2 regions of the Paenibacillus sp. FSL R10-2796 genome follow, and region 1 is predicted to be linked to the other one. Evidence: riboswitches for the same ligand, from Rfam matches in the RefSeq annotation. Region 1 holds a riboswitch; the other holds the start of a gene.
The links. A riboswitch is a leader RNA that binds a small molecule or an ion and turns the genes downstream of it on or off. The one in region 1 is predicted to bind cobalamin.

Region 1 (4,531 bases):
GATAATCAGCCAGTGCTTTTCTCAGATCATATCCCGCAACATTTGTGATATCTTTTCCGATAGAGGTAAGTCCTAGAATCGCTCTGGAATTCTCTGTGCTTTTATTGGCGTCGAGTTTTCCATCCTCTTTAATGGTTGATGCTATTTTCGTAGCTACATTGTTGTAATAAAGATCGTAATAACCGTTAGGTACTGTATAGTTCGCCCGTGCCAGAGAAAGGATCGACCATTCTCCGCTGCCTGTTCCAAACGTTGGATTCTTTACAGTATTTAAAATATAAGCAAGGCTTTTATTTAATTGTTGTTTGGCTACAACAGTAGTAGGTTGTTCTAATTGTACATCATTCATATCAAAGAGACGGTTGCTATGATTGATCAGACGATCATAGGACACAAGAGCATACGTACCTTGGTCCGTTGCCATATTGTCTACTTTGCCTGTGAGGATATGCTTAAATCCACCCTCAGGTGCAGCAAAGCTAAGTAATGCATCAATAAGCGAATTTCCACTTTTAACAAATCTAGCGTCAGTGTGCGGATCTACACCTACACCAGTTAAGGCTACAATTACCTGCGAGATACTCTCGCTGCTAGTGCTTCCCCAGCTTGTAAATCCGCCTTGATTGTTTTGGTTATCGGACAGCCATTGGATGGCCCGATCCACGGCGGCTTTTACATCATCACGGGATGCATAATAAGGTGCAAGAGCTTGCATCGCCATCGCAGTCATATCGACATCGGCTTTGGTTACGCCTAATGCCCAGCCACCAGCTTCTGCTGTACCTTTTTTAACCTCTTTATCTAAAATATACTGAACTAGTTTTTCTCTTGTGGTCTGTTCTGTAACTCCATCAACTACAGGAATCTCATAGTTATGGCTATCTAACGCAATCAGAGCAAAAATCGGACCATTATTGCCTTGCTTTTGGATATATTGATAATCAGCCAGTGCTTTTCTCAGATCATATCCCGCAACATTTGTGATATCTTTTCCGATAGAGGTAAGTCCTAGAATCGCTCTGGAATTCTCTGTGCTTTTATTGGCGTCGAGTTTTCCATCCTCTTTAATGGTTGATGCTATTTTCGTAGCTACATTGTTGTAATAAAGATCGTAATAACCGTTAGGTACTGTATAGTTCGCCCGTGCCAGAGAAAGGATCGACCATTCTCCGCTGCCTGTTCCAAACGTTGGATTCTTTACAGTATTTAAAATATAAGCAAGGTTTTTATCTAACTGTTGTTTGACGGCAACTGTAGTTTCCAGTTTGTAAGTAACCTGATAAGTTACATTTGTTTTGTTTCCAGCTCCGTCAAGAGCCGTTACAGTAATTACATTACTGCCTGAATTCAGAGTAGCTTTGTACTCCCCATTTGCAGGTGATAAAGTAACTCCATTCAGCTTCACTTCTGGAGTAATGTCACTATATACATTGTCTGTGACAGCTACTTTGAAGCTTATTTCTTTATTGGATACTTCCTGTTTATCTTGTATGCCACTTACTGTAATAACAGGGGGTTCTATGTCTAATGCATTATTAAGACCGACAAGCGCATGATCTACACTTATTTGAGAGCTTGCCATGTTTTCGAGCACGGAATAGGCTTCATAAACTGCCGATTGCACTACTGGTCTGTCCAAAATAGTTTCTTTATTAGGGGCACTGTTAATCTCGGCGATTTCCGCAGTTAAAGCATCCTTATTGGCAAGTTGAACTGGGATTTCCCCCCAGCCGCCAAGATCAGAACCATAGCCATAAGTGGTGAACTGAGTTCGAATGATGTCACCGTCTTGAGGCTTATAATCGGTCATCCCAAACGGAGGAAACACATTATTTACTGCATACATCCAACCCGACATGGAGGTGTAGTCAAACTGACTTAACCACTCGGGGTCTGCTTTAGTGCCGACTGTATTCCCATCGGCTGAAATCATATCTAAAATATATTGTGGAATATTGACTTCGCTTCTGCCACTATCTTTAACTTCTGATAAATAAAAACCACTATCTATATTTCCTAAATATCTATAATTCCCATCACCTAGCGCACGTGTTATTAAAGATGCGCCATTATCGCCTTCATAAATCGGAACTTTAATAGGTTCCTTAATATACCCTTGGCCTAAGGTGAATTTCTCTACGGATACAGATACATACCCTTTAAGGGTAGAGCTTGCTCCATCTGCTTGAGCCGGGATTACACTTGTAGAGAATGTCGTAATAAATACAGCTACAATAAGTAACCACGCTAAAAACTTATTTTTCTTCATTTTTCCATAACCCTTCCCTTCATACCTATGATAAAAAACAGAATAAACTTTCTCATAACCACAAAAAAACCACTCAACATAAACGTCAAGAGGTTAAGATAGTGAACCACAGTAATAGCTGGCAAACACTATTCAAGCACCTCTCTATCGATCGTAGAGTTTGATGGTGTAACAGAAAAAGGCAGATATTCTGGCTCAAGTATCATCACCCTTGCTGCCTTCCCAGTTTCCCAGTGGCATTTTGCAAGGACTCCTCTTTCACAGCGGCGGGACCGCGCGGGATTCACACCCGCTTTCCATTTAACCAATCTATGATTGTACTTCCGCAACATTCATAGTTGGCACCTATTTCTAATTTTAAATTTTCATGCTTCATCATATCTAATATATATGCTTTTGTCATGTTATATTTCTTTTTTGTATAACGGGCAGCTAGAGATAATCCTATTGAATAACCAATTTCTACGAGTAGGGTTATTCAAATAATTTCTTTATCCAACTGTGGGGTAAATTAATTTAAATCACTAATTCTTATATGAATTTACCACAAATTAGTAAGGTACTCGCTAAGTGTATTCTATGTTAGGGTATATTAAGAAAGCGTTTACAAAATAAAACTGGAGGTGTTTGTGTTCATCTAACCACCGAGTACAGCGTCAAAACCAGGTCCAAGCATCCTAAATTTATCTCACAAAGGAGAATTCAATGACTACGCGAATCCAGAAATCCTTCTTATCATTGACACTTGTCACCGCTCTTCTGCTCTCTCTGTTCTCATCCATGGCCGCAGCTGCAACTAAGGACGAGCAACAAGCTAAGGCAGCGCCAAAGAGTAAGATCCAATCCTATGTAGACGAAATGCAGCCCGGATGGAACCTTGGCAATACTTTAGATGCTACAGGTGAGGATGAAACCTCCTGGGGCAATCCACGTGTGACCCAAGATCTTATTAAAAAGATCGCCGCTCAAGGCTATAAAAGCATTCGGATTCCTGTGACCTGGGATACTCACATGGGTGCGGCACCAGACTATACCCTAGAAAAGGCCTACCTCGACCGTGTGGAAGAAGTTGTCGGCTGGGCACTGGACGCCAAGCTTTATGTCATGATTAATGTCCATCATGATTCCTGGCTATGGGTAAGCCATATGGAAGAAAAACACGATGAAACGCTGGCACGTTATAATGCAGCCTGGACTCAAATTGCCGATCGCTTCAAGGACAAATCCGATAAGCTGATGTTCGAGAGCATAAATGAACCTCGGTTCACCGATGGTGGAAGCACAGACGAAGCAAAAATGGAGCAAATGCTTACTGAACTTAATAACTCTTTCTATCAAATCGTGCGGAAATCCGGTGGGAAAAACGACCTCCGCCCACTTGTATTACCTTCATTAGAGTCTTCACCTACGCAAACAAGAATGGATCATCTCTATAAGACGATTACGGCTCTGAACGATCCAAATATTATTGCGACCGTTCACTTCTATGGCTTCTGGCCGTTTAGTGTGAACATTGCCGGCTACACCACATTTGAAAAAGATACAAAAAATGATATCACTCAAACTTTTGATAACGTTTACAATACATTTGTAGCTAAAGGCATCCCTGTCATCGTCGGCGAATTTGGTTTATTAGGTTTCGATAAAGACACGGGTGTGATTGAACAGGGCGAGAAGCTTAAATTCTTCGAGTATCTGACTTATTATTTGAAAGAAAAGAAAATGACTTCCATGCTCTGGGATAACGGGCAGCATTTCAACCGTAAAACTTATAAGTGGTCTGATCCTGAACTCCACAATGTATTAATGTCTGGTCTGAAGGAGCGTTCCTCCAGCACCGAAAGCGATTTGGTCTACCTAAAAAAAGGTGCACAAATCAAAGATACCAAGGTTAAGCTAAACCTGAACGGCAATAAGCTAACCACCATTAGTGCCAACGGAAAGTATCTGACCAAAGGTAAAGATTACACCTTAAATGGTGAGGAGCTTACCCTCAAAGCCAGCCAACTCAAAAAGCTCACAGCTTCCCAAAAATACGGTGAAAATGCCGTGCTGACTCTGAAATTCAACAAGGGTGTTGCGTGGAGACTTAAGGTCATTGTGTATGACACAGCTAAATTAAGCGATGCAAAAGGCACGACTGAATCCTTTGCCATTCCGACCACCTTTAATGGTAACCAGCTTGCCACAATGGAAGCTGTATATACCGCTGGTGGCAATGCAGGTCCGCAGGACTGGACTCCATTTAAGGAATTCGGCAAT
Region 2 (4,531 bases), 170 kb from region 1:
AGCTACTGTTGTACTGGCTAGGATGGTTCCTTTCCGGCTATCTCCAATCACTGAGAGGGTAGCGGTAGCTTTTGCTGGAGCAATAACAGACGATCCGACAGTCAGAGACTGAGTATAACGCGCTACGCTCGGTACGCTATCTTTAGCATAACCGGTAACAGTTATTGTATAGCTATTTGCTGGGAGACCCCCATCAACAACAGCCATACCTTGTTCATTCGTGATTACCTTCTTATCACCAACCGAAACCTGCACACCTGCAGCCGGTGAGATAACCGGATCAGAAGTGAAGCTTTCCTGATTCCACACCCACTTTTTCTGTGAAACCTTTACAGTAAAAGCTTCATTAGCTTTTGGGTGTGATGGGGAAAGCACCACAGCATCTACAACCTGTGTATTTTCTCCTGCATAATAGACAAGCACACGATCGGATTCCTGTAGTTCGAACGCATCCATACCCACACTTGGATATATCCACTCCCCGCCGCGTGATACCACGAAGCTCCACCATCCGTCGTAAGTACCTTGCGAAACTCCATGGATACCTGATACAAAGTTGCCATAAGACGATTTGGTGATATCTACTTTAAAATCATCGGTAGACCCTAGTTGTTGCAACGCTTCAAGGGCATTGGAGGCTTTCAAAGTCCCCTCACTAATCAACCCTTCCGGGCCTTCAACGGTTAGCGAAGCTGTTACATTCTTAGAAATCACTTTTAGAGCTTTTGTATATTTAGCAATCGTTGGGGCTTTGCCTTCACGGTAGCCAGTTACAGTCAGTGTATAGTCACCTGCGGGCACATTTCCTGAGAATACGGCCTCACCTTTAGCATTCGTCGTTACCTTGTGAGCTCCAATTTGGACCTGAACACCCGCAGCTTTTGCAGTTACAGGAGAGGAAGTGTTCGTAGCAGCGTCCCATTTCCACGTCTTACTAGTTACAGTGACGGTAAAAGAATCGCCCTCTTTAAGATTTGCTTTGGAAAGCGTAACGGAATCCACAAGCTTAGTGTCATCTCCGGCATAATAAACCAGTACCTGATCTGAATCTTTAAGTACAAAATCACTCATGCCTACATCGGGATTAATCCATTTTCCGTCACGTGATACAACATACATCCATCCGTCATAACCACCAAAGCTTCCAGCAACAATATTTCCAATGCCAGTCACATAACTGCCTGAAGGATTCGTGATCGGCAAGTTCGTTTGAAGCGCCAGCTTCTCTAACGCTCCAAGTGCGTTGCCAGCATAGGCGTACCCTTGTGCCAACGTAGCCCGTGGTCCCTCAATCGTTACAGGGGCGTAGATGAGTGAGCTCTGAATGGAGGATTTGGAAAAATCGTATAGCTTACTGTTGCTTCCTTTATACAGCAAATTATAGGCAACCAGCGCCTGAAGCCCTTGCTCTGTCGCCAGAATATTACTGCTTCCACCACGGCTATGGGTGAAGCTACCATCAGCTAGACGATAGCTAAGCAGGTTCTCCATTAGATCCACTTTGTTTTTGGTGTATTCTAATCCACTAGGATCAACTCCGAAGGATGTGAGTCCAAGGATTGCTTGTGCGCTACTTTCAGCACTGTCACCGTAACCCCCATGGCTATCTTGAGCTGCAGATAACCAAGCTACGGCTTGTAGCCCTGCTAAGTAGGCTTCGGGATTATTTTTATGTGCCGCCAGAGCCGTCAAGGTTATCGCTGTCATATCAGGCTCACTTGCGCCTGAGGTTAGTGCAAAGCCCCCATCCGGATTCTGTTTGGAGAGAATCTCCGTAAGGAGCTTATCCGCCGTCCATTTCGCGTCACTTGGGATATTATATTTACCAGAATCCAGCGCAAGTAAAGCATATACCGGATTATTAAGCGTCTGTTCACTGATCTTGCTATTATTATAAATTTTCTCAATCAGATTATAGCCAGGAGTCGTTCCGTTACCAGCAAAGCTAGTAGGATCTGCACCAATCGCTCTCACTGCGAGCACGATTCGAGCATAATCGGTTACATTGGTGAAATCGCCAGATGCATCCTTTACTTTTTTCTCAAGCTCTGAAAGGTAACTAGCCGGCAGCTTGTACCCTGCTTGCGCTAATCCAATGGCTTGCCAATCCGATTGCACGCCACCTTTCAAGAGATATTCTGCAGCCGCATAAGTCGCATCCGCAACATTAATCCGCTCCGCGGCAGTTGCCTCCAGACCGGCGCCAGCGCTCGCTTCTGCAAATATTTGTCCCGCCGGAGCAAGAGATGTTCCTAGAATTGAAATGACCATGAATAAGGCCAGCCCAAGTGCTACAAACTTGGAAGACATGATTTTCTTCATTGTTTAACCTCTTTCTGTATAAGAATGGGTACTGCCGGGAATAAGACGCATAACATAAAGACCGCCCCTTTGGAGGGCGGTCAGGGAAGATTACAAATTGAGGCTGCGGCGCTTGTTTCCTGCCAACAGTCCATCTGTATATGTTCCACATTCTTACCCCACGAAGAATAGAAACGCTCACGAAAAAGGCAGGTCTCCTGGCTAATGCTTCATCGCTGTTCTTCACCTTCCCACCCTACCTTCGGGGCAGTGGCTTATAGAAGAAACGCTCCGCACATACAGTGGCGGGACCGCGCCGGACTCTTGCACCGGACTTCCCTTTTAAGCAGACGACTAGATTGATAGAGTCTGCACCTTTTCCAGTATGTAGTATCTTATTTTGACATCCATAATCATATCTATTAATACATAGCATGTCTATAGAAAAGCTTAGTATGGGCAGCAAAAAAATGAACAGCAATACGCCACCTTCCGGTAGTTATTGCTGTTCAGAAAGCTTGTTATTCGACTGTTCCATCCGGACTTGCAGTCGGGGAGGGTTCAGCACTTGAATCAGAAGCTGGTGGAATATTAGGATCGGGATCTACGATCAATGTAAATCTTCCGGCTTTGATCATACTTTTCTCTAGAATTGTCGCTCCAGACTCCAATGTAACCTCAACCTGATAGGAAGGTTGTTCACCTTCAGTCACAGCTGTTGCGGAAGGCAACCCAGTGCTGTTCTCAGTATCAGAGGAAGGCGTAGTGGACGGAGAAGCATCAGCTACAGCGTTAGTAGAGTCTGCACCTTCTGCTGTTCCTCCAGTAGTGCCAGCGGCATCTGACTCGTCAGCAGCGTTTCCCTCATCCGTCCCATCCGTTGACGGCACTGGACAAGTCCCATTTGTAGCAGCGACCTTAAAGCTTTTATCTATCTCTGTAGACGAAGACATTAAACTAACCTCAGTCGGTTTAAACTGCACACAGTCATCTGCACTTGCGAAGGTGAACACCAATATGCTGCTCCCCTTATCTCCTTCGACGCTCTGATCCTTCAAGTATACTGAAGCCGGAGGCAGCATATTGCCTGCACTCTGAACAGGGGTCGGCTCAGGGCTTGTCCCCGGCAGAGCCGTCTTCGTATCATCCGGACGCAGCATACTGAATACGATAATTGCAATAATCACCAGAATACCCGTAATGGAGCCGGAGATTAAGAGTCGAAATCGGCTGCGGCTGATCCAGCGCGCCAGCGGGGAAGCCAGTTGGGAGCGGGCTTCATTGTACACATTTTGCAGAGCAGGCCGAGCTGCCGCGACATAGTTCTTTCGGAATTCCCGATTCTTGAACGCTTCACGATCACTGCTCAGGAAATACTTCAGAATCGCCTTACGGTAACCCGGTTGCAGCTTTTTATTCGAAACCGTAAATAAAGGATTGCCTTGCGACCAAGCAAAAAACCGATAGATGATTTCTTTGTCGGAACCGGCTTTACGCTTTAACAGCTCCAGAAGCGCATCGTAATCCAGCGGACCCCTTTCACGCTGAGTTGTATAGTAAAAGGCTAGCGGAAGCCGTTCAAAGGGTTCCAGAACACGCGCCTCTTTTAGCAAACGACGACCCAGTAGCTGCACATCGTCTAGTTCCTGCGGAGACAATCCTGTAAAAATCTCCTCATTCGGCTTCTCTTCACCAAACCAGCGGTAAGCGGCACGCAGCGCATTCTCTTTCTGCTTGCTAATCCTATCCAGTGGCGGCTGCCAATCGACAACATTACCATACCGTAAAAAAACTACCTCCAGAAGCTCCTCCTGCGTCATATCAGAAAGCGATAAGCGGTTCAGTAAGAATCTATCTGCTGAAGCAGCAAGATCCTGCATTAGGGAGAGTGCCTTAGGAGCAACTCCTGTTCCTTTGCGGCGATCTTTTTCTGCCTTATCTACAATTTCATGAATTTCCGCCACAGAAGCCACCGGATCATGCTCCAGCTGGAGCTTTTCTAGCAAATAATCCTTCACAGCATTTTGAGCAAAAGACTGCTCTAACGCCACTGGCAGGAACCGCCCCCAATGGAGCACAAAGCTCAGAATATCCGCAGATCTGGACGCCGCAGCTAGTCTTGATTCCATATAAGGCTCAAGTAGCTGCTTACGGAAATAAGTTTCAGACATCACGCGCTGGAAGTAAGCTGCACTTAACTCATCATTACTCTCAATGATCCCGTAAGCAG

Region 2: linked by a shared signal. The riboswitch ahead of NST58_RS05115 (DUF4430 domain-containing protein) and the one ahead of NST58_RS04450 (S-layer homology domain-containing protein) in region 1 are both predicted to bind cobalamin.

What each region holds. Positions count from the first base shown of each region.
Region 1 covers NZ_CP150178.1:982,595-987,125, reverse strand. The annotation lists gene NST58_RS04450 (S-layer homology domain-containing protein) at 1-2,269, opposite strand, end outside; cobalamin riboswitch at 2,432-2,633, opposite strand; gene NST58_RS04445 (cellulase family glycosylhydrolase) at 2,975-4,531, shown strand, end outside.
Region 2 covers NZ_CP150178.1:1,151,398-1,155,928, reverse strand. The annotation lists gene NST58_RS05115 (DUF4430 domain-containing protein) at 1-2,322, opposite strand, end outside; cobalamin riboswitch at 2,492-2,695, opposite strand; gene NST58_RS05110 (glycosyltransferase) at 2,823-4,531, opposite strand, start outside.